DNA from 4 places in the Paenibacillus sp. RRE4 genome. Region 1 is predicted to be linked to each of the others. Evidence: predicted binding sites of a transcription regulator. Region 1 holds the regulator's gene; each other region holds the start of a gene.
What was found. The regulator Rex, encoded in region 1, represses fermentation and respiration genes when NADH is low (regulators of the CRP and FNR family bind a similar motif). The targets are predictions, from matches to a motif close to TTGTGAAATATTTCACAA.
Positions count from the first base shown of each region.

Region 1 (4,388 bases):
GGCCATTATCTCTGTCTACGCAAATTTGAACACAAAATCAACAAACGTGAATTTGCTACGCTGAAAGAGGATTACTTCACTGCAGCACAAATGATTGTGTGGCTTACCCAAACCGAAACGGGTGACGATGAAGAATTGAACCTCAGTGCACGCGGAGGAGATTTCTGGGAAACCGTGCAGAGCGAGTCCGAGTCTTGTCTCGGCAGATCCTGTCCGTGGTTCCGCAAGTGCTTCTATCATCGTGCGAAACATGAAGCAGGACTTTCTGACATTGTGATTACCAATCACTCCAAACTATTTACAGACGTGAAGGCTGCTCATCAGCTGTTGCCGGCTTATGAAAGTTTGGTCATTGATGAGGCGCACCATCTTGAAGATGTAGCGGGTAAACACCTTGGGCTTCACATGAAGTATTTTACTCTCGTACACACGTTGACCCGTTTGTTTAAAGATAGTCGTAACGGTCAGCTTCCAATGTTGCGCTCCCAGCTGTCAAGGCACGAGAACGGGGGACAATGGGGTTCGATGGTGGATCAAATGTTTCCCCTTGCCGTCGAAGTGAAGGAAATGTGGGATCGTCTGAGCGATGCTCTGTTTGGTCTTTTGCCTGAACGGAGTGATGCTTCTCCAGGGGAGACCGGACAGTTCTCGCTACGCCTTAAAGCGTCTCAGAAGCCTGCCAAGTGGCAGGAGCTGCAAGATTTGGAGAACCAGATCTATGTGACTTTGGGTGATTTGGTGCGCAAGGGTGACAAACTACTGCTTGAAGTAAAAGAAGATCAGGATGATTACCAGTCTGACAGTCTGATTACAGATATCACCGGGCTTTTGAAAGATCTGACCACGATGAAGGAGAATTTAAGATTCTTCATGCGTATGGATGATGCCAAGACCGTGTACTGGATGGAGGCCAGCGGACAGTTCCGTAGCAAGTCACTCCAGTTGTACGCTGTTCCGGTGGATGTGAGTGCGCAACTGAAAGAGATGTTTTTCGATAAAAAGAAAAGCGTTGTGCTTACATCGGCTACGCTGTCGGTGGATAAGTCATTCCAGTTCATGATTGAGCAACTGGGTTTGCAGGAAGCAGCCGACAATAATCGGCTTCTGACCTCGATGCTACCTTCCCCATTTAATTATCGGGAACAAGCTTTGTTAGTAATCCCGCGGGATTTCCCGAGTCTGAAGGGAAGCGTAGGGGACGCACACTTTGTTCAGATGCTGGTGCACTCTCTTGCTGAGACGGCGATTGCAACTCGAGGACGTATGATGGTGCTGTTTACCTCTTATAAAATGCTTCGACAAGTCTATGAGCCGCTGAAAGAGGCTTTGTCCGGGAATGACATCTCGCTACTGGGGCAAGGTGTTGACAGCGGCAATCGTTCGAAGTTGACCCGACGCTTCCAGGATGCCAAAGCAGCAGTCCTGCTGGGTACGAGCAGCTTCTGGGAGGGCGTGGATATTCCGGGTGAGGCGCTGACCTGTCTTGCGATTGTGAGACTGCCTTTCCAGCCGCCTAACCATCCGCTTCTGGAAGCGAAGAGTGAATTGTTGCAAGAGCAGAAGAAAAATCCATTCATGAAGCTGTCTGTGCCACAGGCAGTCATTCGCTTCAAGCAGGGGTTCGGCAGGCTTGTTCGCACGGGCAAAGATCGCGGAATCGTCATTGTGTATGATACGCGCGTAATTGAAGCTTATTACGGCAAGTACTTCCTGTATTCGCTACCGGGACCAAAGATGGAGCATATGCTGACAGAACAGATGGTTCCCCGTATTGCTGAATGGTTAGATCGACCTGTGGATAATCAAAAATAATGACGATGTACAGCTATAACATTGCATTGAACTTCACCATGGCGTTAAACTTTGAAGAAGACTTCACAAAGTTCGAACAGGGCAACGCTTCACTGAACTTATATTCCTAATAATTCGGGCATTCTGTATGAGGACATCATGCATGGATATTGCATGTATACAGAATGCTCATCTTTTCAATATTTATTTAATCGTGGCGATGGTAAGGGGGAGCAAGAATGAAATCGGATAAAATATCAGAAGCGGTAGTACGGCGTCTGCCTGTATATTTGCGTTATTTAAACGAGTTGGTTCAGCGTGAGGTGACAACGGTTTCCTCGCAGGAGCTGGGACAGCGACTGGATCTGAATCCGGCTCAAATCCGTAAAGATTTAGCTTATTTCGGTGATTTTGGTCGTAAAGGAATCGGGTATGATGTGTCTTACCTGATCGAGAAGATTCGTCACATTTTGAAAATTGATCAGCAAATTAATGTGGCTCTGGTGGGAGCCGGTAATCTCGGACATGCTTTATCGAATTATAACGCTTATTTGAAGGATAATATGAAAATTGTCGCTATTTTTGATGCCTATGGGCCCAAGATTGGCAGTAAAATTAATAGCCTGACCGTACAACCGATGGAAGAACTTACGGAAGCGGTTCAGAAAGAAAATATCCGTATTGGTATCATCACGGTGCCGGACACCGAAGCTCAGAATGTTGCCGACCAACTGATTGAATCGGGCATCGAGGCAATTCTGAATTTTGCGCCGACGATTCTAAAAACGCCTTCACATGTGCGGATTCATCATGCTGACTTTACAACGGATTTGCTCAGTTTGGCATATTATTTGGAGAACGGGAAGGAAGATGAGCTTGATGACAACGACGAATAAATGGGTAATCCACAATGGTAGATTTGCAGTAAACGAAGGGGCCAATTGGACTGTGGTTCAAGGGTATATGGTTGTTGAAAATGACAAGATTGTGCATATTGGTGAGACGCTGCCGGATGGTGACGAGAACCTGCCTAAAGTGGATGGAAAAGGACTGCTCTTCCTGCCGGGTCTGATCAATACGCATGGTCATGCAGCAATGTCCTTGCTTCGAGGTCATGGTGATGACCTGGCACTGCAAGTGTGGTTACAAGAAAAAATGTGGCCCATGGAAGCCAAAATGACTTCTGAGGACGTGTATTGGGGAGCATCACTTTCGGTGCTTGAGATGTTAAAAGGCGGAACCACGGCTTTCCTGGACATGTATGACCATATGGATCAGGTGGCAAAAGTGGTTGAACAGTCAGGGGCAAGAGCTGCGCTGGCTCGCGGTGTCATTGGACTGTGTTCGGAAGAAGAGCAGATGAGAAAGCTCGAAGAGTCCGCAGCATTTGCTCGTGAATGGAATGGACAGGCGAATGAACGCATTACAACCGTAATCTCTCCGCACGCGCCTTACACATGCCCTCCAGAATACATAGAGAAGCTTGTTCAGGTTGCGCATGATTTAAACCTGCCTCTCCATACTCACATGTCGGAGACGCTTCGTGAAGTGGAGCAGAATGTATCAGATTATGGCTTGCGTCCAGTGGCACATCTGGAGAAGCATGGCTTTTTCTCACGTCCTTCGCTCGTAGCGCATGCTGTGCATCTCAACGATGAAGAAATTGAGATTTTGGCACGTCATGATGTCGCTGTATCCCATAATCCGGGTAGTAACTTGAAGCTTGCATCCGGTGTAGCCCGTGTTCCTGCTTTGTTGAAAGCAGGAGTTACTGTATCCCTGGGAACAGACGGACCGGCAAGCAACAACAATCTGGATATGTTTGAGGAAATGAGACTTGCAGCTTTAATTCATAAAGGAGTATCCGGTGATCCTACCGCCGTACCTGCCGGGGAAGCGTTGCTTCTTGGAACAGCTTACGGTGCGAAGTCCATCTTCCTGAACGATACCGGAGCTTTGCAAGTTGGTAAAAAGGCTGATTTTATTGCGCTCAACATTGAACAGGCTCATTTCTATCCGCACACGGATTTGATTTCCCATGCAATCTACTCGGCTTCGGCGAAAGATGTGGAGCATGTATGGGTAGATGGCAAACAAGTCGTAAAACATGGTGAATGTTTAACACTGGATGAAGAGCGCATTTTGCGTGAATCCCAGTTGGCTTTTGATCAATTGCTTGCGCGTTAAGAGGAAAGGAAGTTCAACTCTTGAAGAAAAAAAAGAAGTGGATATGGATATCGTTGCTCATTCTTGTTCTGATTTTGATTGGACTTCAGCAATATTACGTCTATGTAACACAAGATCAGCGTAAAGAAGAAGCATTGGCTGTACAAGCCGCACAAGACCAGTTGGGGATTACATCGACTGATGAGCTTCGAAAGTACGTCTGGGGCGAGAAGAATGGCTCTGACAACATTTACTGGACGATGACAGCTAAAAACAAAGATAATCAGGACATTATGGTCTGGGTTAAGTTTGATAATAACAATCAGCCTGTTCAAGGCGCGGCAGGTGTGCACAGTGAGCTATTGCAGAACGGGATGTCCGAAACGCAGATTCGCAACCTTTTTAGCTCAGACGTTCCAGACGGTGAGATC
Region 1 is NZ_JAUZUT010000001.1:2,826,982-2,831,369, reverse strand. It holds gene dinG (ATP-dependent DNA helicase DinG) at 1-1,812, shown strand, start outside; gene Q9R46_RS12710 (redox-sensing transcriptional repressor Rex) at 2,031-2,687, shown strand; gene Q9R46_RS12705 (amidohydrolase) at 2,671-3,978, shown strand; gene Q9R46_RS12700 (DUF5590 domain-containing protein) at 3,999-4,388, shown strand, end outside.

Region 2 (4,388 bases), on a different contig from region 1:
TAATTCAACTTTAGCCTGGGAATCTAAAAGTGAGAGATCAGATAAACCCAATGTTGAACTCATATTAGGCACATGAAGAATCCAGCTGATTGCTGTGCCGGTTGTTGAGCCATCGCCACCTCCTGGAGCATTATCAGCCATTCCAAGTACACTTGATAGATCAGTAATATTGCTAATCGGTGCTGCATCGCCAAAGACGATCCGTGCATTATCGCTGCCCGTGATGTAGAACATTCCATCTTGATAATACACAGCACTCAGGCTCTCGCCATTTATACCTAATGTACTCTCATCGTAAGGAGTCCAGTTCACCAGATCAGAAGATGAATAAACGATATAATGCTCTGCACCTGAAGCATCGTACAAGACTCCTGCAGTTACATATAATCCGGTTCCGTATGCAATTGACTTCATGTCACTGTAATGGGTGTTATCTACTGCATGTTTGACCCATGTTGAAGCCCTATCAAGAGAACCCACTGTTTCCAAAACAATAGGGTTAGAGTTTTCGTCAGAACCAACGATTTTAAAACTCCCGTTATCATAGATGATGTCATTTAAATTGTAGTAATTATCGACGATGTTATCATCTGGATCATCAACCGAGACCCAATTGTTTCCGAGTTGATTGGATTTTAACAAGGTCTGGTAGCCGACAGCTACGTATATCCCATTCACATATTTAACATTAGATACCGATGCTGAGGCAGGGAGATCGCTTCCCTTTGTCCACAACACTCCATCTGAAGAAGTTAAAGTATTGCCTGTATCCGTAATACCAAGGAATCCCCCGGTTACGCCATAGGTTAATGCCTGAACTTTGCCTGTTACACCTGCAGGGAGGTCATTAAGTGTCCAATGTTCTCCATCGGTTGATGTTCCGATCTGCGATCCCATAGCAACAAACATATTATTCCCGAAAGCAACTTTAGAAAAATGATCTTTCGGTTTCAATTGATCATTTGCATGTAAACTATCCCAGCCACTTGAGGAATGTAGTATCATGCTATCGGTCAACGTATTGTTATAAACGGTTTGACCTGCAACAACCCATGAACTTCCACTATAAGCAATACTTTGCAGGTTTGCCGCGGTTTTTTTCCACGTGGACTTGTCCGCTGTAACCACTAGACTATTAGGTGCGGAGGTGACAAGGGCTATGCCGGTACCATTGGAAGCTAAAGACTTGATATCTATATTCGTTATCTTAGGCTGCGAACTCCAACTCACGCCATTATCTGCTGAAGTGTCTAGTTTCCCTGCTTTACCAAAACGATAAAGTGTCGTTCCAATAAGTGTCGTTCCCAATGTATCATTATAGGAAGGGTCTGCTGTGAACGTTATTCCATCACTGCTAGAATAACCATCATGATAGTTTTCGATCATATACAGTTTTTCGTTATAAATGGAAAAAGAAGAGAGGGAGTTACTACCACGAAATCCATTTGTCCAACTTATTCCGTTATTAGAGTAGGCATATCCACCAAATACATTCCCGCCAACAACATATCTACCTGATATGTAGGCTAAATCCATTAAATAAAACGTTGTACTTGTCGTTGAACTTGAAGGCCAAATTTTTGGCATACTACTCCACAGTGTCCAATTCTCTCCGTCTGAAGATGAATAGATAATTCCAATATCCTGATTTCGATCAGAAGCGTGCCATTTTCCGCCAACGACATAGAACTTGCCTTCGATGTAGACTGCCTTTTGAAGTATACTTCCATCTATTACAGCGGATCTATCCGTCCAGTGTTCTCCATCAGAGGAAGTAATCAATCTCGCTTTTGCGGAAGCATTCGTTTCAACTCCGACTGCAACGTACATATTGTTCGCATAGACAAGGCTTCTCCATGAAGTTTTAGCATTAGATGCTCCCGTATTCACACGAGTCCAGTCTAGTCCACTGGTTGACTGAATGATGTTCCCTTTTTCACCTACAGCAGTATATTTCCCGTTGGCAAAGATAACAGTATTCAAATTTCGATCCAAATTATTATTGACTGCGGATAGGAGATTCATATTCCCGTTAGCAGAAGCTTGGTTCACGGGAACAAAAACACCGGGTAGGATGAGAGTGAGAACCAAAGTATAGACCATAACAACTTTCCATTGAAATGAATGCTTGAACATGTTTAATGCCTCCTCTGTAATATAGTTTTTAAAACGGAGTTTCTTAGAGCATGGAAGCTCAAGTTTTGTGCGATCCTGCAGTTTGGCTTGCAACAAATTAATGTAAGCTAAACGGGGGCGAAAGATAAGTAAACATCATTCTATGCATAACAAATTTATGGTGGGTTTTTATTTATATCGGATAGTCCCTAATATAGTATTAGATCATATTAAATGGATGGATATAATCATGTTGTTTATTGTGATTGTGATTATTTGCACAAAGTTTTGGGCAAGGTCGAGATACAATAAAACCATAGATGAATTTAATGATTTGCGAACGGTTTGAAGATAAAGGAGAGGATGACATATGGCGACAAAAACGCCTTTAGAGGTTGCACAATATACGGCACAGGCTGGTGTTAAGAAAGCACAGAATCCGGTTTCTTCTGTGCTGATTCTTGGTTTCCTGGCGGGAGCCTTTATCGCGCTTGGGTTTCTGCTGGATATTCGCGTAATCGCATCTGCACCACCGGAGTGGGGGAGCATTGCAACATTCATCGGAGCGGCGGTGTTCCCGGTAGGTCTGATTCTGGTCTTGATTGGCGGCGGAGAACTGTTGACGGGTAATATGATGGCTGTACCGCTTGCTGCAATCACACGTAAAATCTCTCCAGCCACGATGTTGAAGAACCTGCTGCTTGTGACGGTGGGTAACCTGCTTGGTGCCCTGTTTGTGGCATTTTTCTTCGGTCATGTCCTTGGGCTTACCGCAGATGGTGTATACCTGACCAAAGTGGTCGATATGGCAGGACATAAATTGCATGATAGCTTCCTGCAGGCTTTTATCTCGGGCATAGGCTGCAACTGGCTGGTGGCGCTAGCTGTCTGGCTGTCTTATGCAGCCGATACGATGAGCGGTAAAATTCTGGGCATTTGGTTTCCAACGATGGCGTTTGTGGCGATCGGCTTTCAGCACGTTGTGGCCAACATGTTTCTGATTCCGGCGGCGATCTTTGAGGGCCATTATTCCTGGGGTCAGTATGTCATGAATTTCATCCCGGTGTGGCTAGGTAATCTGACGGGTGGAGCGTTGTTCGTAGCGGCTGCATATTGGATGGTCTATCTGCGTAAAACAGAGCCGGAGGTCAAGCCGGATACGGTTGTCCCTGCTAAAGTGTCTCCTGTAGAAGCAGAAAGCAGAGGGATGTGGAGTAAACAGGCATAACAGATGACAGAGTCGACACTTAAGAGCATCGTATTTGTAAGCATAAATAGTCAGAAGCTAAGAAAATAAACCGGCTTGTGAAATTAAGTTGGGGTACGGGGAGTTATCAGATAAGAATACGGAATAACGAAGTGAGATGGTGCATCTTATCGCTTCACGACAAGGTTGATCGTGGGGAGATGAGATAGGGTCATCTTTTTTTTGCCCAAAATTAAATTCGCCATGACAAGGTTCGGGGGAACGAAACCTGAGCATGGCGAATTTCGGGAGTGGTCCATGATATGGCATGAGGAGGAAGTGGGGAAACACCAGCCTAATGCCTTGTTCTTTATTTACCCCTGGATTCAGAGAATGAATCATAGGCAGAAAACTTTTTCAAAATTAAAATTTTTGAATGAAATGACCAGTTTGCACACATAACATGCTACCCAGCAATGATGAAGATTTGGCCGATTCGTTCTGTTCTCTTTACGTTATAACCCTGAACGGGATATGATATAGGGATAGCTATTCAAAGAGGGGGAGCCCAATGATGATTGAACAGGAGAATGGTGTATTTCCAGCGGTATGCCCGCTCGATTGTCCAGACACATGTGGTCTGCTATTACATAAAGAAAACGGTAAGATTACGAAGGTTACGGGTAATCCGGATCACCCGATTACGAAGGGCGCGATCTGTAATAAAGTTCGAAATATGACGGAGCGGGTGTATCATCCCGAGCGGCTTCAATATCCGATGCGACGCGTCGGCGCCAAAGGTGAAGGCAAGTTCGAGCGTATCAGCTGGGACGAAGCGATTCAGGAAATTACAGGAAAGTTCAAAGACTTGTCTGCAACGTATGGACCAGAGAGCATTCTTCCTTATAGTTTTTACGGTAATATGGGCGTGCTTGGCGTAGACGGCATGGATCGGCGTTTCTTCAATGCTCTGGGCGCAAGCGTGCTGGAGCAGACGATATGTAATGCGGCCGGTAATACGGGCTGGAAATATACGATGGGAGCTAACCACGGCACGTTGCCTGAGGATACAGAGCATGCAGATCTG
Region 2 is NZ_JAUZUT010000002.1:154,123-158,510, reverse strand. It holds gene Q9R46_RS17820 (S-layer homology domain-containing protein) at 1-2,136, opposite strand, end outside; gene Q9R46_RS17815 (formate/nitrite transporter family protein) at 2,486-3,343, shown strand; gene Q9R46_RS17810 (molybdopterin-containing oxidoreductase family protein) at 3,876-4,388, shown strand, end outside.
Region 2: Q9R46_RS17815 (formate/nitrite transporter family protein) is a predicted target of Rex. The motif match lies at 2,382-2,399, and genes of this name have one in related genera.

Region 3 (4,388 bases), on a different contig from region 1:
GGCAAATAAACGGGGGATACTGCTCTCACCACTCAAGTCCGTCTTTACTCCGCCCATCATATAATGAGCCGCAGGCGCAACCGGAATCCAATCCGTAGTCATGTCGAGACCGTAACGCATACAAGTTTCATAAATAGTAGGAAAACGATGTTTCACCATCTCCGGCTGCTCATGGGTAATGTCGAGGTACACAAAGGTGCTGTTTGTCAGTTCCATCTCGCTGACAATCGCTCTAGCTACAATATCACGAGGCGCCAATTCAAGCTGCGGGTGATATTTCTCCATAAAACGCTCACCCTTCACGTTGCGAAGGTAAGCCCCTTCCCCGCGTACCGCTTCAGATACCAGGAAGCGGGGTGCTCCCGGGTAACATAAGGATGTCGGGTGGAACTGGATAAATTCCATATCACGAACTATAGCCCCCGCACGGTATGCCATAGCTACCCCGTCAGCTGTAGCTACATCGGGATTAGTTGTATAACGATACAGCTGTCCCGCCCCGCCCGAGCAGAGCACTGTTGCTTTTGCTTTGACAAATACCTTTGAGCCGTCTTCTTTCAGAATCAGAGCGCCGATACATTCTCCTCGATCCGTAATCAAATCCACCACAAAGTGCTCATCCCAAACGTCAATGCCCGAATGCTCGTGAACCTCAACGGCGAGCGCTCTTACGATCTCATATCCAGTTGCATCCCCATTGGCATGTAAAATACGGCGGTGGCTGTGCGCACCTTCCTGCGTCAACGCCAATTCGCCGTTCTCCAGATCGAACAATGTCCCCAGACGGATCAGTTCTCTGACACCGTCCGGGCCCTCATTCACCAAGACTTCAACCGCCTCGGATCGGCACAAACCCGCTCCGGCAACAAGAGTATCTTGCAAGTGGTACGCAGGAGAATCATCTTCAGCAATAACAGCCGCAATCCCGCCCTGCGCATATCTGGTGTTACTCTCAAGCAAAGACTTCTTCGTAATCATCAGAACACGATGCTGTTCGCTAGCCTTAATTGCGGTAAACAGGCCAGCAATGCCTGAACCAATCACCAGTACATCGGTCTCTACCATCGGCAGCGCAGAGAGGTCGAAATCATATATATATTGCGGTATCATCGTTTCACCTGTCTCGGAGCAAGAGTAACGCATGTTACTTCACCAGTAACATGCGCTCTAGTGATTCTCTGGCTTTATCAGCAACAGCAGGAGGGACATAAATCTGCGGTTTCATCGTTTCCAGGCATTTGACCAGCTTCTTCAGGTTGTTAACCTTCATGTTTGGACATACCAGGAACTTGGTTGCAAAATGGAACTGTTTATCCGGACTGTCGAGGCGAAGCTGATATCCTGTACCATCCTCTGTGCCGACAATGAATTCCTTCGTGGAGGATTTTTTGCAATATTCCAGAATCGCTGTTGTACTACCTACAAAGTCACCCATTTCTACAACTTCAGGGCGGCATTCAGGGTGCACTACAAACTCAGCATTCGGATATTTAGCCTTCATCTCAACAACATCTTTTACCGTGAGCATATCGTGTGTATTGCAGTATCCTTCCCAGATGATCATCTTCTTGTCTGTGTGCTGCTGTACATAATGCCCCAGGTTTTTATCAGGTACCCAGATGATTTCCTCTGCATCTACGGACTGGATTACACGAACAGCATTGGCTGATGTACAGCAAATATCTGTTTCTGCTTTGATCTCAGCCGAGGAATTAATGTAGGTGACTACCTTGGCGTTCGGATGTTGTGCCTTCAACTTACGTAATCCGTCCACGTTCACCATATCCGCCATCGGGCACCCAGCACGTTCATCAGGAATCAAAACGGTTTTATTGGGAGCCAGAATTTTAGCGCTTTCACCCATAAAATGAACACCGCAGAATACAATAACGTCTGCATCTGTTTGTGCCGCCTTCTGGGCAAGCAGGAAAGAATCTCCGCGAAAATCTGCGACTTCCTGTACTTCATCACGTTGATAATAATGAGCAAGAATAATAGCATTACGTTCCTTCTTGAGTTCCATCAGCCGCTCACGCAGCTCACGATTCATCTCAGCCTTGCGCTCTAAAGCCAGAGCTTCCACCTGTGATCCTCTCCTTATCGGGACAGCGTCAAGCGCTGTTTCATGGGCTAACCTGTGTCGTTATGTTCGCTGGTGAAACGAATCACAAGCGGTTTAACAACTAATGTACACAACGTTCACGACTCTGTCAATAAATGAAAAAGGGCAGGATATACTCCCTTATCCCCCTTATGCTGTCCGGTTCGCCATTTAGCTCTTGATTATCTGTTTCTTCTACGAATGAATAATTTCTACAAAAAAAGAGAGCCACGAGGGCTCTCTTATCTTTCCGATAGCATGACCGGACATGTGATATTAAGATGTCGGTTTCGTACCGCCATCGTTTGGATCATTGCTGCCCTTATCCAAGTCAGGAGCTTCATTCGGAATATCACCAGCTGGCGGCTCAGATGTTTCATCTTTACCCTGAATGCGTACGCGAACATCACCGATGTTATCAATGATTGGCTCGCCGCCTTCATTTGGCGTACCTTCTCCCGAATTGTCACTATCTGCTTTTGGTGTCAAGGAACCTGTTTCGATCAACTGCTTGATCTGATCCATTTCCAACGTTTCCACTTCAAGCAATGTTTCGGCAATCAGATGCATCTCTCTTGTATGTTTTGTAAGGAGGGCTTTACACTTTTCATAACATTCGTTAATAAAGCGCTGCATCTCTTGGTCAATCTCATATGCGATGGAATCCGAGTAATTCTGCTCATGACCGATATCCCGTCCAAGGAATACCTGTCCTTGTGAACTTCCGAATTGCATTGGACCCAGTTTCTCACTCATACCATATTCCATAACCATGCTGCGCACGATACCTGTCGCTTGTTGGAAGTCACTATATGCACCGGTACCAATCTCACCGATAAACAATTCTTCCGCCACGCGACCTCCGAGAAGTCCGGTTACTTTATCCAGCAACTCCTGTTTGGTAACGAGCATGCGGTCTTCTTTTGGCAACATGATTACATATCCACCCGCACGTCCGCGCGGAATGATGGTCACTTTATGTACCATATCAGCATGTTCCAGGAAGTATCCTACAATGGTATGGCCTGCTTCGTGATAAGCAACAATGCGTTTCTCCCGATCACTGATGACACGGCTTTTCTTCTCCGTACCAACGATGACACGGTCAATCGCCTCATCCACTTCACGCATGGAAATATCTTTTCTGTTACGGCGTGCTGCGAGCAATGCCGCTTCATTCAGCAAGTTCTCCAGATCTGCACCCGAGAAACCTGTTGTACGCTTCGCAATAATGTCCAGTCTCACATCTTTCGTGAGCGGTTTGTTACGGGAGTGTACTTTCAGAACAGCTTCACGGCCTTTAACATCTGGACGATCCACTGTGATTTGACGGTCAAAACGGCCTGGACGCAACAATGCAGGGTCTAGAATGTCTGCACGGTTCGTGGCAGCAACGATGATAATACCTTCGTTTGCACCGAATCCGTCCATCTCAACGAGCAATTGGTTCAGGGTTTGTTCACGTTCGTCGTGACCGCCACCAAGACCAGCACCACGCTGGCGTCCCACTGCATCGATTTCGTCAATAAAGATGATACAAGGCGCATTTTTCTTTGCATTTTCGAACAAGTCACGTACACGTGATGCACCGACACCGACAAACATTTCAACGAAGTCGGAACCGGAAATGCTGAAGAATGGTACACCTGCTTCACCGGCTACAGCACGAGCAAGCAAAGTCTTACCTGTACCTGGAGGACCTACGAGCAATACGCCCTTCGGAATACGTGCCCCAACGGCTGCGAACTTCCGAGGGTCCTTGAGGAAGTCTACGACTTCAACAAGCTCTTGTTTCTCCTCGTCTGCACCCGCCACATCTTCAAATGTTACGCGCTTCTTCTCTTCATTGTAGAGGCGAGCACGGCTTTTACCAAAGTTCATTACTTTACCGCCGCCGCCTTGAGCCTGATTAAACAGGAAGAAGAACAGCAGGAACATAATGATCAAAGGAATAAAGGAAGTCAGCAACGTTAACCAGATGCTGTCACCCTTCATTGGTTCCTGATGATATTCAAATTTGTTAGCTTCACTTGCAGCTACAAGTTCGGTAATTGCCTCATCCGTAGGAGGAATATACGTTGAGAAATTTTCTGATTTGGCCCCATCAGGTGCTTGTTTGTATCGGCCGGTCACGAGATATGTCTGACCGTTGAATTGAACAGTCACTTCGGCGATATTGTTGGCTTTAACCTCAGCACGAAACTGATCATATCTAGGGTTTTCTATAACATCGTTTCCATCTGTGATAAATCTAACTAAACCCACCACAACTAAAAAAAGAATCAAA
Region 3 is NZ_JAUZUT010000014.1:45,055-49,442, reverse strand. It holds gene nadB (L-aspartate oxidase) at 1-1,110, opposite strand, end outside; gene nadA (quinolinate synthase NadA) at 1,145-2,083, opposite strand; gene ftsH (ATP-dependent zinc metalloprotease FtsH) at 2,378-4,388, opposite strand, start outside.
Region 3: nadA (quinolinate synthase NadA) is a predicted target of Rex. The motif match lies at 2,154-2,171, and genes of this name have one in related genera.

Region 4 (4,388 bases), 180 kb from region 1:
CGCCGTACCGTGAATATGCAATGGTTCAAAGTGCCGAACAAAGTCTACTTCGAAAAAGGTGCGACGCAATATCTCGCCAAAATGCCGGACATTACTCGCGTAGCGATTATTACGGATGCCGTGATGGTCAAACTCGGATATGTGGAAAAAGTAGAGCATTACCTGCGTCAACGTCAGACGCCTGTAGCCATTGAAGTCTTCTCAGAAGTTGAGCCAGATCCATCAACAACAACAGTAGACCGCGGTACAGCCATGATGGAACGCTTCCAGCCGGACTGTATTATCGCACTCGGCGGCGGATCACCAATGGATGCTGCCAAAGCGATGTGGTTGTTCTATGAATATCCAGACACGGACTTTAACAACCTGAAACAAAAATTCATGGATATCCGTAAACGGATTTACAAATATCCAAGACTCGGATCAAAAGCGAAGTTCGTAGCCATTCCGACAACATCGGGTACGGGTTCGGAAGTCACATCGTTTGCGGTCATTACAGATAAAGAGCATGGCAATACCAAGTATCCGCTGGCTGACTATGAATTAACACCAGACGTAGCGATTGTAGACCCTGAATTTGTATACAGCTTGCCAAGAACCGCAGTAGCCGATACCGGTATGGACGTATTGACTCACGCCATTGAAGCATATGTATCCGTGATGGCGAACGACTACACAGACGGTCTGGCAATCAAAGCCATCCAACTGGTGTTCCAATATCTGGAGCAATCCGCATTACAGGGTGACAAACTGGCACGCGAGAAAATGCACAATGCTTCGACGATTGCGGGTATGGCGTTTGCCAACGCGTTTCTGGGCATTAACCACAGCTTGGCGCATAAATGGGGCGGTCAGTACCACACCGCACACGGACGCACCAATGCGATCCTGATGCCACACGTCATTCGTTACAATGCGAAAAAACCGACGAAATTTGCATCGTTCCCGAAATATTCGCACTTTGTGGCAGATGAGCGGTACGCTGAAATCGCCCGTATTCTCGGATTGCCAGCACGTACAACCGAAGAAGGCGTGAACAGCTTGATTAAAGCGATCCGTGAGTTGAACAAAAAACTGGGTATCGAAGAATCGTTCCAGGAAATCGGATTTGATGCGAAAGACTTCGAATCGCGTGTAGATTACTTGGCAGATCGGGCCTTCGAGGACCAATGTACAACAGCGAATCCAAAACTGCCGCTTGTAACTGAACTGGCTGATGTGTACCGCAACGCTTTCTATGGCAAATTTGAATAACAAGCAACAAGCAACATTCAACAAATAACCATTTCAGATTGTTGCAAGTGATTCAGGGGTTCCCCATATCGGGGAGCCCCGATTGCCGTATAGTTGCAAAAAGACAGAGAAACAGGAAAGGAGGTGGGAAAGAGGGGAGTGAACAAGCGTACGGAGAGGTAAGCCCGAAAAGCGGCGAGGCGAGACATCCTTTTTTCAGGACAGTGTCCAGCACTGGAGTGTAGTAAGTCAAAATGGGCAGAAAAACGGAGAAGCGGAGCATTCGTTTTTCAGGAGCAGTTTCAGCATTTGTTACTCTACTCCCAGAGAAACGGAGTAATAAACCGCAGGAACAGCATGGAGCTCCGAAGTGTAGAAGTCAAAATGGGCAGAAAAACGGAGAAGCGGAGCATCCGTTTTTCAGGACTGATTTTTAGCACTTGTTCACTCCACTGCCAGAGAAACGGAGTAAAAACCACGGGAACAGTATGGAGCTCCGAAGTGTAGAAGTCAAAATGGGCAGAAAAACGGAGAGGCAGAGCATCCGTTTTTCAGGACTGATTTTTAGCACTTGTTACTTTACTCCCAGAGGAACGGAGTAATAAACCACGGGAACAGCATGGAGCTCCGAAGTGTAGAAGTCAAAATGGGCAAAAAAACGGAGAAGCGGAGCATCCGTTTTTCAGGAGCAGTTTCAGCACTTGTTACTCTACTCCCAGTGGAACGGAGTAATAGACCGCAGGAACAGCATGTAGCTCCAAAGTGTAGTGAATCAAAATGGGCAGAAAAACGGAAAGGCGGAGCATCCGTTTTTCAGGAACCTCCTTCAATCTTTCAGTTGCTCCGAGCTTAACGGAGCAATGGTTCCCCAAAACGGTGGGAACGGGAGGGGAGGTGGCTGTTTGCACAATAGAAGAGGTTCACACGATAACGGAGCGGGCAGGACAGACGGAAGAAGCGGAGCGTTCGCCTTTATCACCGGATTTTCACTTTGAAAAAGTGAATCGAAAAAATCCGGGGATAACAGCGATCTGTAGTTGTGCTGCCCGCGGAGTGGCCTAGTGTGAACAACCGTAAAAGCGTGCAACAAGACAACGCCCAACCAGAGTGAGAAAGGTCGCAAAGTTTGTGATAAAAATCACAGATGCTAAAATCAGCATGACTTATACTGAAAATGTAAAGAAAACAATCATTCCGCGGTTCCGGTTCCCAAGTAGAGAGATCGTGTTCCGGATAATGTGAAACAATTCACATAAATCGCGGATCTGGACATCTGATGATACGTGTACTGCAACAATGTGATGTGTCCAGAAATCCAAAAAAGCGGAGGGATTAAGATGTCGGTGATCGAAAAAGATGTCAAACAACAAACAGGCTGGAGAAACTTTACTAAAGGAACTTGGACCAAGACCGTAGATGTGAATGATTTTCTGGTACACAATCTGTCTCCATATTACGGGGATGAAGCTTTCCTCGCAGACGCTACCCAAAACACCAAAGAATTGTGGGATATCGTATCTGATCTGACCAAAAAAGAGCGTGATAATGGCGGCGTGCTTGATGTGGACGTGAACACACCTTCAACCATTACATCTCATCAACCAGGTTACCTGGATCAGTCCAAAGAGCAAATTGTCGGGGTTCAAACAGACGCTCCATTCAAACGTTCCATTCAGCCATTCGGCGGAATTCGTATGATGATTGATGCTTGTGAAGCATACGGTTTCGAAATGCCACAAGGTGTCATTGATATATTTACTAACATTCGTAAAACGCATAACCAAGGTGTATTCGACGCTTACACTGCCGAGATGCGTGCAGCACGTAAAGCAGGGATTATCACAGGTCTGCCAGATGCTTACGGCCGTGGACGGATCATCGGAGACTATCGCCGGGTTGCTTTGTACGGAGTAGACTTCCTTATTCGTAACAAAAAAGGTGAACTCAATGCACTCGAAGTCGACGTAATTGATGAAGATGTTATTCGTTTGCGCGAAGAGTTGTCTGAACAGATTCGTGCACTGCAAGAACTGAAACAACTGGGTGAGATGCATGGCTTCGATATTTCATTACCAGCAACAACGGCTAAAGAAGCATTCCAATGGTTGTACTTCGGTTACCTTGCAGCGATCAAAGAACAGAACGGTGCCGCAATGTCCCTTGGACGTGTATCCTCCTTCCTGGATATTTACATTGAACGTGATTTGCAAGAAGGTATCCTGACGGAAGAACAGGCTCAAGAACTGGTTGACCACTTTGTCATGAAACTGCGGATTGTCAAATTCCTGCGTACGCCGGATTACAACGAATTGTTCAGTGGTGACCCAACATGGGTAACCGAGTCCATCGGCGGGATGTCCGTCAATGGCGAGACACGTGTAACCAAAAACAGCTTCCGTTTCCTGCATACACTGCACAACCTGGGACCTGCTCCAGAGCCAAACTTGACGGTCCTGTGGTCCACGAAGCTGCCTGAAGCTTTCAAAGATTATTGCAGTAAAGTATCGATTGAAACCAGCTCTATCCAGTATGAAAATGATGATCTGATGCGTCCGATCTATGGCGATGATTACGGTATTGCCTGCTGTGTATCTGCGATGAAGATCGGTAAACAAATGCAATTCTTCGGCGCACGTGCCAACTTGGCAAAAGCATTGCTGTATGCGATCAACGGTGGACGTGACGAAAAATCGGGAGCACAGGTTGGTCCGGAGTATCCTGCCATTACAAGTGAAGTACTGGACTACAATGAGGTTATGAAACGCTTCAAACCGATGATGGAGTGGCTGGCTAAACTGTACATGAACACTCTTAACGTGATCCACTACATGCATGATAAATACAGCTACGAGCGGATTGAAATGGCACTCCATGACCGCGATATTCTGCGTACGATGGCTTGCGGTATCGCGGGACTGTCGGTAGCGGCGGACTCACTCAGTGCGATCAAATATGCCAAAGTTAAACCGATTCGCAACGAACAAGGCATTGCCGTTGATTTTGAAATTGAAGGTGAATTCCCTTGCTACGGCAACAACGATGACAGTGTAGATAACATTGCGGTAGAGCTGGTGGAAAGCTTCATGAGCATGATTCGCAAGCACAAAGCCTATCGTAACGCAATGCCAACGCAATCTGTACTGACCATCACTTCC
Region 4 is NZ_JAUZUT010000001.1:3,002,447-3,006,834, reverse strand. It holds gene adhE (bifunctional acetaldehyde-CoA/alcohol dehydrogenase) at 1-1,254, shown strand, start outside; gene Q9R46_RS13615 (hypothetical protein) at 2,128-2,295, shown strand; gene pflB (formate C-acetyltransferase) at 2,571-4,388, shown strand, end outside.
Region 4: pflB (formate C-acetyltransferase) is a predicted target of Rex. The motif match lies at 2,470-2,487, and genes of this name have one in related genera.